DNA from 2 places in the Amycolatopsis sp. FU40 genome. Region 1 is predicted to be linked to the other one. Evidence: riboswitches for the same ligand, from Rfam matches in the RefSeq annotation. Region 1 holds a riboswitch; the other holds the start of a gene.
What was found. Region 1 has a riboswitch for cobalamin ahead of L3Q65_RS34260 (hypothetical protein). Riboswitches for the same ligand answer to the same signal wherever they lie in the genome.
Positions count from the first base shown of each region.

Region 2: another riboswitch for cobalamin. It lies ahead of metE (5-methyltetrahydropteroyltriglutamate--homocysteine S-methyltransferase); the one in region 1 lies ahead of L3Q65_RS34260 (hypothetical protein).

Region 1 covers NZ_CP091381.1:7,284,564-7,292,418, forward strand. Annotated here, with positions in the region: gene L3Q65_RS34250 (ABC transporter ATP-binding protein) at 1-1,570, opposite strand, end outside; gene L3Q65_RS34255 (CbiQ family ECF transporter T component) at 1,567-2,646, opposite strand; gene L3Q65_RS34260 (hypothetical protein) at 2,633-3,283, opposite strand; cobalamin riboswitch at 3,296-3,425, opposite strand; gene L3Q65_RS34265 (Gfo/Idh/MocA family protein) at 3,473-4,369, shown strand; gene L3Q65_RS34270 (GNAT family N-acetyltransferase) at 4,546-5,277, shown strand; gene arfB (alternative ribosome rescue aminoacyl-tRNA hydrolase ArfB) at 5,274-5,702, opposite strand; gene purM (phosphoribosylformylglycinamidine cyclo-ligase) at 5,736-6,806, opposite strand; gene purF (amidophosphoribosyltransferase) at 6,838-7,855, opposite strand, start outside.
Region 2 covers NZ_CP091381.1:661,678-669,532, reverse strand. Annotated here, with positions in the region: gene L3Q65_RS04335 (ribonucleoside-diphosphate reductase subunit alpha) at 1-820, shown strand, start outside; gene L3Q65_RS04330 (ribonucleotide-diphosphate reductase subunit beta) at 894-1,967, shown strand; gene L3Q65_RS04325 (hypothetical protein) at 2,047-3,144, opposite strand; cobalamin riboswitch at 3,515-3,737, shown strand; gene metE (5-methyltetrahydropteroyltriglutamate--homocysteine S-methyltransferase) at 3,828-6,101, shown strand; gene L3Q65_RS04315 (cytochrome P450) at 6,359-7,762, shown strand.

The DNA.
Region 1 (7,855 bases):
CGGTCAGCCACGGCTCCGGCGCGAGGATCTTCGCCACCTGCGGCGCGAAGGCGGGCGAGGCCACGACGACGTCCGCGGTCGGGCCGTCGGCGACCACCTCGCCCTCCGCCAGGACCACGACGCGGTGCGCGGCGGAGGCGACGAACTCGACGTCGTGGGTGGCCAGCAGCACCGCGTGCCCGTCGGCGGCCAGGTCGGCGAGGATGGTCGCGAAGTGCCGTTTCGCCGGGTAGTCCAGACCGCGGGTCGGCTCGTCCAACAGCACGACCGGCGGGGCGGCGGCCAACTGCACGGCCAGGACCAAGGCGAGCCGCTGGCCTTCGGAGAGGTCGCGCGGGTTGGTGTCGTCTTTGATACCGGGCACGAGCCGGTCGAGCAGCTTCCGGGCAGTGCCCGCGGCGACACCGGATTCGACGTCGGCCTGGCGGCATTCCGCCCCGACCGAATCGAGATACAGCAGGTCAGACGGGGTTTGCGGGACCAGCCCGACGCGCGTGCGGGCGGCCCGCGACCGGAGCGTCTTCGGGTCCGCGCCGAGGACGTCGACTATGCCTTCGGAGCGGGGCCCGCTGCCCTGCAACGCCCACAGCAGCGAGGATTTGCCGGAGCCGTTCCGGCCCATCAGCGCGACGACCTCGCCGCGGTCGAGCCGCAGGTCAACGCCCCGCACCGCGTTCACGCCGCCGTACCGGACCCGCACGCCGCGCGCACTGAGGACCGCTTCGCCAGAGCTTTGCGCTGCTTGAGCGGGTCGTCGCTCGGCGAGGCGTTCTCGGAGCGGACGGGCGAGACGGCGGGCATCGCGGACCGAGAGCGGCAGCGGCGACCAGCCCGCGAGGCGGCCCAACTCCACGATCGGCGGGGCGACATCGGTCTCGGCGAAAACCTCCGAGGGCGGCCCGGAGACGACGGTGCCGTCGCCGGGCAGGTAGAGCAGGCGGTCCGCGTACTGCGCGACGCGTTCCATTCGGTGCTCGGCGACGACGACAGTCGTGCCCAGGTCGTGCACCAGGCGGGTGATCGCGGCCAGGACCTCCTCGGCCGCGGTCGGGTCGAGCGCCGACGTCGGTTCGTCCAGCACCAGCACGTTCGGGTGCGGCGTGAGCACCGCGCCGATCGCGACGCGTTGCTGCTGACCGCCGGAGAGCGTCCGAAGTGGACGGTCGCGAAGTTCGGCGATGCCCAGCAGGTCAAGGGTTTCCTCAACGCGCTTGCGCATCACGTCTGGCGCGACGGCGAGCTGCTCCATCGCGTACGCGAGTTCCTCCTCGACGGTGTCGGTGACGAATCCGGCCAGCGGATCCTGTCCGACCACCCCGACGACCGACGCCAGTTCGCGCGGCGGATGCGTCGCGGTGTCGAGGCCGCCGACCTTGACACGGCCGGCCAGCGTGCCGCCGGTGAAATGCGGGACCAGGCCGTTGATCGCACCGAGCAATGTCGACTTGCCGACACCGGTGCGTCCGGCGACGAGGCAGAGTTCGCCCTCTTCGATCGTGCCGTCGACGTCGCGGAGCACTGGCCGGTCCGCCCCGTCGTAAGTGACGCTGACGTGTGAAAACTCGATCATCGGGCGACCTCCGACACCAGCGCCGGACGCGGCGCGAACCAAGCGGGCAGCACACTGATCAGCACCGCGACGGCCGGCAACGGCGGCAGCTCCGGCCAGGTCAGCGGGCTGGCCGGGGTGGTGAGCGAAACCGGGTCGGCGAGCAGCACGAGCACCGCGGTCGCGACGCCGCACAGCACGACCAACGTCTCCGGCAGCCGCCACGGATCGGGCCGGTAGGTCGTGCGGCGGATCTGCCGTCCGCCCAGCACGAATCCGGCGACGGCCAGCACCAGACCGGCGATGAGCATCGGCACGCCGAGCCACGACGCGGACCCGTCGAGCACGCCGTAAACCCCAACCGCGACGCCGACCAAACCGGCCAGCACGCAGGTCGCGATCAGCATCCGGACGCGCGGCGAGAGGTAGCTGCGCCGTCCGTAGCCGCGGGAATCCATGGCCGCCGCGAGTTGCAGCGACCGGTCCATGGCGTCGGCGAGCACCGGCACGAAAATCCCCTTCACGAAGCGCAGGCCGCGCGTCTTCCCGGAGCGCAGCCGACGCGCGCGACGCACCCGCTGCACGCTCTCGACCAACTGCGGAGCCACGGACAGCGCGACGGTAACTGCCGTCCCTACCTCATACAGCGCCCCGGGTACGGCTTTGAGCAGGCGTTTCGGGTTCGCCAGCGCATTCGCGGCACCAACGCAGAGCACGATCGTCGCCAGCCGGAGCCCGTCATACAGCCCGCCGAGCAGTTCCTCGGCCGAAGTGGGGCCGAGCAGCTGAATGCCGGCCGCGACGCTCGGGAGCGGGATGGTCGGCAGCGTGAACAGGATGTGGCCGCCGTCCTCGCCGCCGATCAGGATCCGGAACAGTACGCGGGAGGCCAGGATCACCGCGGCGATCCAGGCGTACATCCGGAACGCCAGAGCCCACGGCGCGTCGCCGCGGCGGAGCACCACGACGAACCCGGCCACCGCGATCACCAAGGCGAGCAGAACTGGATTCGTGGTCCGGCTCGCGGCGACGGCGAGCGCGAGCGCCCACACCCACCACGCGCCGGGATGGAGCGCTCGCGGACTACTCCGCAGCACGCCTGCGGCGCACCGCGACGACCGTCCCAGCCACCACGAGCAGCACGACGACCACGATGCCGATCACCAGGCCCCACGGGAATCCACTGTCCGAAGTGGACTCCGGAGCCGCGGCGGGCGCGCTGGCCTTGCGCACCGGCTCGGTGCGCGGCGGCGGATACTCGGTGTAGGACTTGCCGATCGCGAACGACCAGCCCTCGAACGCCCCGGCGGGCGGCTTCCAGCTCTGCGCGCCGACCTGCGCCGACTCCCATTTGCCGCCGTTGGTGGCGGTCCAGAAGCTCCACGACGCCTTCTCCGGCGGCATCCCGGTGCAAGTCTGGTCGGCAGGCTTGTTCTCGATCTTGCACATCACGGCCAGGCCGTATTTGCCCGCGCCAGTGAGTTCGAACCCAGCGTTTTGCAGGGCGGTGACGCCGTTTTCCTGTTTGCCGGGCGCGCACCGGATGAGGGTTTCACCGCCAAGCCCCTGGAAGTCGACGATCACCGTGACGCCGTTGTCGTCCTGGCAGTAGCCGTCGGTGCCCTTGCCGGGCGTGGTGGCCGAGGCGGAAGAAGCACCGCCGAGGCCGGTAGCGACGAGAAGAGCGCAGCCGGCGAGGACTCGCCCCCAGTGCCGCGCGTGCACGAACCGCATGTCAGATGTACCTCGCATCGATCGGACCACGACGGGCGATCCGGCTCGCGGTCCCTCCGGGGCCGCTCACGGTTGCGGGCCAGCGCCGGATTCTCACCGGCTTCCCCCGTTCGTGGCGAAGAACTTGTCGACGTTAACGCACCGCAGGCCCCGCCGGTAGCGACCGCGGCCACACCTACACTTCCGGGCGTGGGACAGGACCAGCTGCGCGTCGGCCTCGTTGGAACCGGACCGTGGGCCACCACGGTGCACGCTCCCGGCCTCGCGGATCATCCAGGGACCGTGCTCAGTGCTGTGTGGAGCCGACGGCCGGAAGCCGCCACCGCGCTCGCGCAGGCCTACGACGCCGTCCCCACCAGCGACCTGGACGAGCTGTTCGAGCAGGTCGACGCACTCGCGTTCGCCGTGCCGCCGACTGTGCAGGCCGAGCTGGCGACCCGGGCCGCGGAGGCGGGCAAGCACCTGATCCTGGAGAAGCCGATCGCCCCCGACCTCGCCTCGGCGCAGCGTCTCGCCGACGCCGTGACGTCCGCTGGCGTCGCGTCGCTGGTGATGTTGACGCTGCGGTTCGCCCAGCAGACGCGCGACTGGCTGGACGGCGTCACCGCTGCTGGCGGCTGGCGCGGCGGCAGCGTGCAGTGGCTGTCCGGTGCCCTGCTCGCTGGCAAGTACGCGACCTCAGCCTGGCGGCAGGATCCGGCGGGCGGCGCGCTCGCCGACATCGGCCCGCACGCGTTCGACCTGCTCGACGCCGCCCTCGGCCCGATCACCGACGTCCTCGCCGCGCACCGCGGGCCCGAGGACCTGTGGCAACTGCTGCTTGAACACGAAGGCGGCATCACGAGCACTGCGACGCTCAGCCTGCGCCTGCCGGTGCAGCCGACGGTGGTCGAGTACTCGGTCTTCGGCGAACACGGCCTCCGCACCCTCGGCCGCACCGGCACGGCGAACGACGCGTACACCGCGCTGCTGGACGATTTCGCCGCGATGGTGTCGTGCGGAACGACCACGCATCCCTGCGACGTCCGCCGCGGCGTGCACCTGGCCCGGATCGTGGACCAGGCCCGCGCCGCGCTGAGCCGTTAATTCGGTTGCCCGGCCTGAGAGGATGAGCGGGAAGTTCGTTTCGGACGAAGGAATGCCTATGTGCTCCGCCACGGCCCACCCCGGCCGCTTGGCCTGAGCTGTTCGGCCTGCGCGCCCGGCGTGGGGTTGCCGATTTCGTGCTGCCCTTCCTTCTTCTCGAAAGGCTTCCACCAGAGATGTCCGCCCTTCAGGCATACGTCCGCGCGACCGCACCGATCGGCCGCGACACCGAGCGAATCGGCCCGTTCCTGGCGACTTTCGCCAAGGACAGCGCTCATCCGATGGAGAACTACGCCATCCCCGACGACGGCGCGAAGCCCTCGCCCGCCGAGATCGCTCTCCTGATTTCCGCTTACCGGCAACGAGATCTCCTGCCCCGGCTGGAGTTCTTCACCGACGCCGCCCCTGACGTCGAGGCAGCCCTCGTCGCCGCCGAGTTCACGTTGGAACGACGAGTGCCGGTGATGACCTGCGGCACCGAAGACCTCGTCGATTGTGATGCGCCAGAACACATTCAGCTGCGCGAACCGTCGTCCGACGACGAATTCCGCCGCCTGAGGTCCGTACAGAACGTCGCTTTCGGCGAGTCGCCCGATGTGTCGGACGCCGATGTCGAACGCAACCGCAACTACCTGACCGTTCTAGCCGAACACGGCGAAACCATTGTGGGCGGCGGAATCGCGTTGGACATCGTGTCCGGCGCGACGGAAATCGTCGGCATCGCCGTGGCCGCCGAACACCGCGGCCAAGGCATCGCGGCGGCGATCACCGCGCACCTCACGCGCCTCGCCCACGAACGCGGTGCGCGCACGGCGTTCCTCACGCCAGGCGATGTGGGGATCGGAACGGTGTATCGCCGTGCTGGGTACCGCGTTGCCGGCGAGTGCGTGCACCTGTCGCTGAGCTAGTCGTCGTACCGGCCGCCGCGGCCGCGCTTCACGTCGCTGCGGCGTTTCTTCGCTGCCAGACGGCGTTCCTTCGAGCCTCGCGAAGGCTTGGTGGGACGCCGTTTGGCCGGCGGCGGCGCGGAAGCCTTCGCCAATACCTCGGCGAGCCGCTCCCGTGCCGCGTCGCGGTTCATCAGCTGCGAGCGGTATTCGCTGGCCGCGATGGTCAACACCCCGCCGACCAGCCGGGCGCCGAGGCGAGCCGTGATGCGTTCCTTCAGCGCAGGCGGGATCACGGCGGAGCTCGCGACGTCGAACGACAGCTCGACGCGCGAGTCCGTCGTGTTCACGCCCTGTCCGCCCGGTCCCGAGGATCGGGAGAACCGCTCGCGCAGTTCGGCGCCCGGGATCACGAACCGGGCGCCGACGCGTACGTCCTCCGCCATGTCCTCAGTGTCTCAAGACGAGGCAAGCGGCTTTCAGAACCGCGGGTGGTCGCCGGACAGCACCGCGCGCGGGCCGTCCGGGTCTTCGGCGGGCTGGACGTCGCCGAGGATCCACGCGGGCACGTGCCGCGCGGTGAGCACCGCCAGCGCCCGGTCGACGTCCTCGGCGGACACGATCGCGACCATTCCGACGCCCATGTTGAACGTCTTCTCCAGCTCGGCGCGCTCGACCTTGCCGCGCTGCCCGATCAGCGCGAACACCGGGGCCGGCGTCCACGTGCCGCGTTCGAGCTTGGCGACGAGGCCGCGCGGCATCACGCGCGCGAGGTTGGCCTCGAGGCCGCCGCCGGTGATGTGCGCGAACGTGCGCACCTCGGTCTCGGCGACCAGCGCGAGGCAGTCCTTCGCGTAGATCTTGGTGGGCTCGAGCAGTTCCTCGCCGAGGGTGCGGCCGAACTCCTCGACGTGCCCGTCCAGCGGCATCCGCGCGATGTCCAGCAGCACGTGCCTGGCCAGCGAGTAGCCGTTGGAGTGCAGCCCGGACGAGCCCATCGCGATGACGACGTCGCCGGGACGGACCTTCTCCGGCGACAGCAGCGCGGACGCCTCGACCGCGCCGACGCCGGTGGCCGACAGGTCGTAGTCGTGCTCGCCCATCAGGCCGGGGTGCTCGGCCGTCTCGCCGCCGAGCAGCGCGCAGCCCGCCTGGACACAGCCCTCGGCGATGCCGCCGACCAGCGCCGCGATCTTCTCCGGCACGACCTTGCCGACCGCGATGTAGTCCTGGAGGAACAGCGGCTCGGCCCCGGTGACGACCAGATCGTCGACGACCATCGCGACCAGGTCGATGCCGACCGTGTCGTGCTTGTCGAGCGCCTGCGCGACCGCGATCTTGGTGCCGACGCCGTCGGTCGACGACGCGAGAATCGGCTCTTTCCACTTGTCGAGCTTGAGCGAGAAGAGCCCGGCGAACCCGCCGACCCCGCCGCGCACCTCGGGCCTTGTCGCCCGCTCGGCGTGTGGCTTGAGCAGCTCGACGGCCTGGTCACCGGCGTCGATGCTGACCCCGGCGGCTGCGTACGTGGCGCTCGTGGACTCGCTCACGGAAGCGGACTCCCTACTGGACATGCTTGGTTCACGGACGCCGGACGGCGTCTTCGGCACCGTACCCGGCGGCGCTGACGGGAGTCGCCGCGCCACCTGCGGCGTCCATGCTCTCGAGCAGGTGCTTGCCGATGAGCGCGTCCTCGGGCAGCGGAATCGGGTACTCGCCGGAGAAGCAGGCCGTGCACAGCCGCGACTTCGGCTGTTCGGACGCCGCGACCAGGCCGTCCAGCGAAATGTAGCCGAGCGAATCGGCCCCGATCGAACGGCGGATGCCGTCGAGGTCGACGCCGTTGGCGACGAGTTCGGCGCGCGAGGCGAAGTCGATGCCGTAGAAGCACGGCCACCGCACCGGCGGCGACGCGATCCGCACGTGCACCTCGAGCGCACCGGCCTCGCGCAGCATCCGCACGAGCGCGCGCTGGGTGTTGCCGCGGACGATCGAGTCGTCCACCACGACCAGGCGCTTGCCGCGGATGACGTCGCGCAGCGGGTTCAGCTTCAGCCGGATGCCGAGTTGCCGGATGGTCTGCGACGGCTGGATGAAGGTGCGCCCGACGTAGGCGTTCTTGACCAGGCCGGTGCCGTACGGCAGGCCGGAGCCCTGCGCGTACCCGATCGCGGCCGGGGTGCCGGACTCCGGCACCGGCATCACGAGATCGGCGTCGACCGGGTGCTCGGCGGCCAGCTTGCGGCCGATCTCGACACGCGTGGCGTGCACGCTGCGGCCGGCGATCGACGTGTCCGGACGGGCGAGGTAGACGTATTCGAAGACGCAGCCCTTGGGCTCCGGGTTCGCGAAGCGAGAGGAGCGCAGCCCCTCGGCGTCGATGGCGATCAGCTCGCCCGGCTCGACCTCGCGCACGAACGACGCGCCGCAGATGTCGAGCGCGGCGGTCTCGCTCGCCACGACCCAGCCGCGCTCCAGCCGACCGAGCACCAGCGGGTGCACGCCGTGCGGGTCACGCGCCGCGTAGAGGGTGTTCTCGTCGGCGAAGACCAGGCAGAACGCGCCCTTGAGGGTCGGCAGCAGTTCCAGCGCGGCGGCC
Region 2 (7,855 bases), 3.3 Mb from region 1:
GGGCGACGGCCTCGACGTCGACACCTCCACCACGCTGGACTGGGCCCCGCTGCGCGAGCGCGTCAAGACCGTCGGCATGCGCAACTCGAACGTGATGGCGATCGCGCCGACCGCGACGATCTCCAACATCTCCGGCGTCGGCCAGTCGATCGAGCCGCTGTTCCAGAACCTGTACGTCAAGTCGAACATGTCCGGCGACTTCACCGTCGTGAACCCGCACCTGGTCAAGAGCCTGAAGGCGCGCGGCCTGTGGGACGAGGTCATGGTCAGCGACCTGAAGTACTTCGACGGCAGCGTCGGCCAGATCGACCGGGTCCCCGACGACCTCAAGGCGCTGTACGCGACCGCCTTCGAGATCGAGTCGAAGTGGATCGTGGACGCCGGTTCGGTGCGGCAGAAGTGGATCGACCAGGCACAGTCGCTGAACCTGTACATCGCGGCCCCGAGCGGCCGCAAGCTCGACGAGCTGTACCGCTACGCCTGGCACAAGGGCCTCAAGACCACGTACTACCTGCGGGCGCAGTCCGCGACGCACGTGGAGAAGAGCACCCTGCGCGGCACCGACGGCAAGCTGAACGCCGTCTCCGCCACCCCGGCCCCGGCCGCTCCGTCGGCCGCCGCCCCCGCCGCGGCCCCGGCTGCTTCTCCGTCGCCGTCGCCGTCCGCCGCGGTCCCGGCCGCCTCCCCCGCGCCGTCGCCGTCGCCCGCCGCGGCCGTTCCGGCGGAGCCGAAGGAGATGCCGAAGACCGACGTCGATTTCGTCGCGACCGAGGGCGCTGCCTGCCGGATCGACGACCCCGACTGCGAAGCCTGCCAGTAACGCCTCGTGAGTGGCGATCACGGTTAGAACCGTGATCGCCACTCACGACCCCCAACTCCCAAGGTGACCCTGAATGACCAACGTGGAAACGACCGACGCGACCGGCCTCGGCGAGATCGAGGTCGGCGCGGCCCGGATCAACGTCGACGACAAGCGGATGATCAACGCGCGCGCCGACGTCAACCAGCTGCTGCCGATGAAGTACCGGTGGGCATGGGACAAGTACCTCGCGGCCTGCAACAACCACTGGATGCCGACCGAGGTCGCGATGCAGGCCGACATCGCGCTGTGGAAGTCTCCGGACGGCCTGACCGAGGACGAGCGGCAGATGCTCAAGCGCAACCTCGGCTTCTTCGCCACGGCGGAGTCCTTGGTGGCCAACAACATCGTGCTCGCGGTGTACCGGCAGATCACCAACCCGGAGTGCCGCCAGTACCTGCTGCGCCAGGCCTTCGAGGAGGCCGTGCACACGCACACCTTCCAGTACATCTGCGAAAGCCTCGGCCTGGTCGAGGGCGAGCTGTTCAACATGTACCGCGAGGTTCCGTCCATTTCGGACAAGGACGCGTGGGCGCTGAAGTACACGCAGAACCTGGAGAACCCCGACTTCGAGACCGGCACGCCGGAAGCCGACCAGGCGTTCCTGCGCGACCTCGTGGCGTTCTACGTGATCTTCGAGGGCATGTGGTTCTACACCGGTTTCGCGCAGATCCTGTCGCTCGGCCGGCGGAACAAGATGGTCGGCATCGCCGAGCAGTACCAGTACATCCTGCGCGACGAGTCGATCCACCTGAACTTCGGCATCGACTGCATCAACCAGATCAAGATCGAGAACCCGCACCTGTGGACCGAAGAATTCCAGGCCGAGGTGCGCGGAATGCTGCAGGAAGCGTGCGAACTCGAGGTCAAGTACGCCCGCGACACCATGCCGCGCGGCATGCTGGGCCTGTCGGCTGACCTGTGCGAGCAGTACATGCACTTCATCACCGACCGGCGCGCCCAGCAGATCGGCCTGTCCCCGATCTACGGCGAGAACGAGAACCCGTTCCCGTGGATGTCGGAGGCGATGGACCTGAAGAAGGAGAAGAACTTCTTCGAAACCCGCGTCATCGAATACCAGTCCGGCGGCGCGCTCGACTGGGACTGATCCCCACCTCAAGACACCTGCTGGAACTCGGCCGCACCCTGTCCAGGGTGCGGCCGAGTTCGTTTGCCAGGCCCCTTCGCTACCGCAGTGCCGACACCACTCCGAACGTCGCAAGGTCGTGCGGCTCCACCAGGATCGACCAGCCCAGCATGTGCCCGGATTTCGCGTCTACCGTTACGGTGAGCACGTTTCCCCTGGGAGCATTGCTTCCCCTGGGGATCTTGGCGGCGTACCCCACGAAGTTACCGGTCATTTGAATCAAGTACACCGGATCATTGGCCTTGGGCTGCGTTCCGTCAATATGCTTAAGAGCATTGCGGTCGGTTTTCACATATCGAATATCGGCCGGGCTGCTCTCGCCATTCGCGGCAGCCAACCTCTTCGCCACACCCAGCAGGTCGGCGGAAGTAGGCGGCGTGACGTTGCTTTCGGCAGACATCTTCTCCGTCTTGTCTACGCAAGGCTTGCGCGTTGCACCCGTTATGTTTTGCCCGTTTGTGTACATAAGAAACAGATCTGGTCGATCGTTGACCAGTTCCGCTTGAGCGGGATGCCACTGGTTGCCGGTATCCTGGTATTGAAACTTTGAAGAGTTGGCAAACACTCGAGCACTCGGGACCGTTACCTCGAGTACATTGTCCGCTTGGCCGCCGAATGCCCCGTTGCCTTCGGAAATTCCGACAAGATTCCCATTCTGGCGAATCTCCCAATTGGGACTGCCGGGAACCCAGCGGAAGGTCACGTTCTCGCTGGCGAGCTCATGCGCGGACTTGATGTAGAACTCCCGGTACGGCACCCCTGGCCGCTGATCGGCCCAGCACCACAGAAATCCTTTCTCGCGCCCCGGGGAACTGTACAGTGTTCCCGCGGTCATTCCCGCTTCAACCCAGGTGTCCAGCTTCGGATTGTTGAGGTTGGTGAGAAGCCACTGCTCCCAGTTGGCGAACTCGGCATCTCGGTTGTCCACATGAAGACAACCAACCGTCAGATCCGAACCGACCCCGTTCATCCACAACGGCTGCTGCTTGGATCCGATGAATCCCACAGCGTAGCAGTGATCCGAAATCGTGCACGCTGGTTGACTGACCGCGCTTGCCTGACTGACGCTCGCCGCGAACGTCGAAGAAATAAGCACTAAAACCGCAGAAAATGATCGAGCAGGAGAAAGAATTCGCATCGCCCCTCCCTTGCGAAGTCACGAACTGAGTCTCCCGAATGTTGGCGCGTCACCAGCAACTCCACACCTTATCCTGGCTGTTGCACGCAAGAAACCGCCGACCGGGCGACAACCCAGTCAACGGATGTTCCCTGGTGTGCACAGCAATTTCGAGCAGAGACTGAAAAATAAGCAGAAAATATGGCCCGTCAGTGAGCAATGGCCAGGCGTTAACGGACGGTGCACCAAAAACATCAGCTGCACCATGCTTGACGCCAGACAGCACGGTGCAGCTCCTCCGTTCGTCTCGCAACGCTCCCTCCTGCTCCGGCAAGCAGCACGACGATCCCTCCCGAACCCTGGGACACCCGCATCCTGGCCCCGGACCCGGTAAGCTGACCCCGCCACTGGTTCGCCAGGACGCAGCCGCGTCCCGACGAGGCAACAGGGAACCCGGTGCGATTCCGGGACTGCCCCGCAGCGGTATGTGGGAACGAAAGCTGTCACCGCGAAACGCGGTAAAGCACTGGGCGCCAAGCCCGGGAAGCGACAGCCGGTAGGCACGAGCGATACGCCCACGAGTCCGAATACCTGCCAATGGCACGCACGCCGACGGCGTGCGTGAGTCCGGGCCTCGCGGGACAAGGCGCCGACCGAAGCACGGCGTTTCCGCGTGCCCGGGCTCTTCCGGCGAGCACGTGAGGATGCATGCTGTGAACACGATCGGCACCACGATTCTCGGCTACCCGCGAATCGGCCCGGCCCGCGAACTGAAGCGAGCGCTCGAGGCCTGCTGGGCGGGAAAGAGCACCGAGGAAGAACTACGAGCCACCGGACGGCAGCTGCGCGAGCAAACCTGGACGACCCTGCGGGACCAGGGCCTCGACTCGATCCCGTCCAGCACTTTCTCGCTCTACGACCAGGTGTTGGACACCGCCGCCCTCTTCGGCGCCCTGCCGGAACGCTTCACCCGGCTGGGCCTGTCGCCACTGGACACCTACTTCGCCGCAGCACGCGGGGTGCCGGACGCGCCCGCGCTCGAAATGACCAAATGGTTCGACACCAACTACCACTACCTCGTCCCGGAACTGGGCCCGGACTCCCGCTTCGCACTCACCGGCACCACACCGGTCGACGAGGTCCGCGAGGCAAAGGCGCTCGGCATCACCACCCGCCCCGTGCTCGTCGGCCCGGTCACCTTCCTGCTGCTGGCGAAGTCGGCCGAACCCGGCTTCACCCCGCTGGACCTGCTGGACGAACTGCTGCCCGCATATGCCGAGCTACTGGGCAAACTGGCCGACCAGGGCGTCGAATGGGTCCAGTTGGACGAACCGGCCTTCGCAGCCGACCGAACCACGCCGGAGTGCAACGCGCTCACCCGCGCTTACCACTGGCTGGCCAAGGAAAACCACCGCCCGAAGCTGCTGGCAGCCGGATACTTCGGCGGCCTCGGCCGGGCACTGGGCGTCCTGGCCCGCTCCCCCATCGAAGCGATAGCCGTCGATCTGGTGACCGATGAATCCTTTGTGGACAAAGTCGCCGAGGAAGGAGCGCTGCGAGACAAGGAAGTCCTAGCCGGGGTCGTCGACGGCCGGAATGTCTGGCGCACAGACCCAGGCGTCGCTCTGGCCCGCGCAGCCCGGCTGAGGGACACCGCAGCACACGTGAGCATCTCGACGTCATGCTCGCTCCTTCACGTCCCCTACGACGTGCGCGCGGAAACAGACCTCGACCCGCGGCTCAAGAACTGGCTGGCCTTCGCCCGGCAAAAGGTGGACGAGGTCGTGCTGCTCGGCCGAGCGCTCAGCGGAGAGAACGTCGACCTCGGCCCGGCACGAGCCGCAGTCGCCGACCGGGCCGGAGCCGCCGAACTCAACGACACCGACGTCCGAGCCCGCGTCGGAGCCCTCCAACCAGAAGACACCGTCCGCGCGCCGTATGCAGAACGCGCTGCAGCACAACAGAAAGCGCTGAACCTTCCGCCGCTGCCGACCACCACGATCGGCTCCTTCCCGCAAACCAGCGAGGTACGCCGAGCCCGAGCCGCACATCGCGCGGGCAAACTCGACGACACCGCCTACCGCACCGCGATGCGCACCGAAATCGACCGCGTCGTACGGCTGCAGGAAGACCTGGGCTTAGACGTCCTCGTGCACGGCGAACCCGAGCGCAACGACATGGTCCAGTACTTCGCCGAACAGCTCACCGGCTTCGCGGCGACCGCCCTCGGCTGGGTCCAGTCGTACGGATCCCGTTGCGTCCGCCCGCCAATCCTCTTCGGCGACGTCTCCCGGCCGCGACCGATGACCGTCGAATGGGCGCAGTACGCGCAAAGCCGCACCGACCGCCCGGTGAAGGGCATGCTGACCGGCCCGGTCACGATCCTGGCGTGGTCGTTCGTCCGCGACGACCAGCCGCTGGCCGACACCGCACGCCAGGTCGCGCTGGCGGTCCGGGACGAGGTCGCGGACCTGGAAGCCGCCGGGATCCGGATCGTGCAGGTCGATGAACCGGCATTACGGGAACTGCTGCCGCTGCACGCGGCGGACCGCGAGGCGTACTTCGGCTGGGCAGTCCCCGCGTTCCGGCTGGCCACCTCGGGCGCCGCGGAAACCACCCAGATCCACACGCACATGTGCTACTCGGAATTCGGCGACGTGCTGCCCGCGATCGACGCCCTCGACGCGGACGTCACCAGCATCGAGGCCGCCCGCTCGAAGACGGAAGTGCTCGCCGATCTGAACGAAGCGGGCTTCGGCCGCGGCGTCGGTCCAGGCGTGTACGACATCCACTCGCCACGCGTGCCGGACCAGGACGAGATGGCCGACCTGGTGCGCACGGCGCTCGGCGCGGTTCCGGCGGAACGGCTGTGGATCAACCCGGACTGCGGCCTCAAGACCCGCGGTTACGCCGAGGTCGAACCGGCGCTGCGGCACCTGGTCGACGCGGCCCGGGAACTGCGCGCCGAACCTCGCTGACCCACCCCGGCGCCGGGCGGCCGGCCGCGCCGCCCGGCACCGGTCCGAGGATCACCCGAACGGCAGGCCCGCAAGGTATTGTCATCGCGTCAATAACAGGGGACCGTGGACGCGACCGATACCCTTGCCGGGAGGTGGTCGCCATGGCGGACGTGACCGGAAAGACGGGACTCCCGACGGCAGGCGGCGCGCTCGGCAGGGTCGCCCACGCCGGGAGCGACGGCGTCACGCGGCTGTCGGAGAACCTGCGCGGCCGGATGCCGCCGCTGACCATGATCCCGTTGCCGCGCAAGGTGGACGACCGATGGCTCGGCGCGCGCTGGCCGGTCCGCGAGCTCGCGCCTCCCCCGGCGGGCAGCGGCCTGAAACCGGTGCTCGGCGACGACGGGCCGCCGCTGATCGGCCACACGCTCGACGGGATGCGGTTCGGCCTCGACTTCAGCCTGCACCGCTTCGAGCAGTTCGGCCCGGTGTCGTGGATGGGCGTGTTCGGCCAGCGGATCGTGACGCTGTCCGGAGCCGAAGCCACCCAGGCCGCGCTCGTGAACAAGGACAAGGCGTTTTCCCAGGAGGGCTGGAAGTTCTTCATCGAGCGGTTCTTCGAGCGCGGGCTCATGCTGCTCGATTTCGGCGAGCACCACCTGCACCGGCGGATCATGCAGGAGGCGTTCACCCGCGACCGGCTCCGCGGCTACGTCGCGCAGATGGGTCCGGCGCTGCGCGAAGGCGTCGCCGCGCTGCCGTCCGGCCGCCCCCAGCTGTATTGGGCGTTCAAGCAGCTGACGCTGGACGTCGCGACGCAGGTTTTCATGGGCATGCGCTCCGCCTCCGACGCCGAGCGCATCAACCGCGCGTTTGTGGCCGCTGTGCGCGCCGGTACCGCCGTGGTGCGATATCCGGTGCCCGGCGGTCGCTGGGCCGCGGGTTTGCGCGGCAGGCGGACGCTGGAGCGCTATTTCGGCGAGAACCTGGCGGCCAAGCGCGACGCGGACGGCGACGACCTGTTCTCCGCGCTCTGCCACGCGGTCTCCGAGGACGGCGACCGGTTCAGCGACGCCGACATCGTCAACCACATGATCTTCCTGATGATGGCCGCGCACGACACGACCACCATCACCGCCAGCGCGATGGCCTACTACCTCGCCAAACACCCGGAATGGCAGGAGCGCGCCCGCGAGGAGTCGCTGCGGCTCGGCGACGATCTGCCGGACCTCGACGCGCTGGAAAGCCTCGAAACGCTGGATCTGGTGATGAAGGAGGCGCTGCGGCTGCGCGCGCCGGTGCCGTCGCTGGCCCGAAAGACCACAAAGGACACTGCCGTCCTCGGCCATTACCTGCCGGAAGGCACGATGGTCGCGGTTTCGCCGACGCTGAACCACTACTCCCCCGAGCACTGGACCGATCCGCTGCGCTTCGACCCCGAGCGGTTCGGGCCGGACCGCCGCGAGGACAAGTCGCACCGGTTCGCGTGGATGCCGTTCGGCGGCGGCGCGCACAAGTGCATCGGGTTGCAGTTCGGCGGCCTTGAGGTGAAAGCGCTCATGCACGAGCTGCTGCGGGCGCACCGCTGGTCGGTGCCCGAGGACTACGTCGCCAAGTGGGACTACGTCTCGCTTCCGGTGCCCGCCGACGGACTGCCCGCCCGGTTGGCCTATCGTTGACGGCCGCCGAGCGGGACAGAAAGGTCGACAGCTGGAGACAAAACCGCAGTACAGGCCACCTTCGTGTACTCAAGGTGACTTGATGTCACCAGT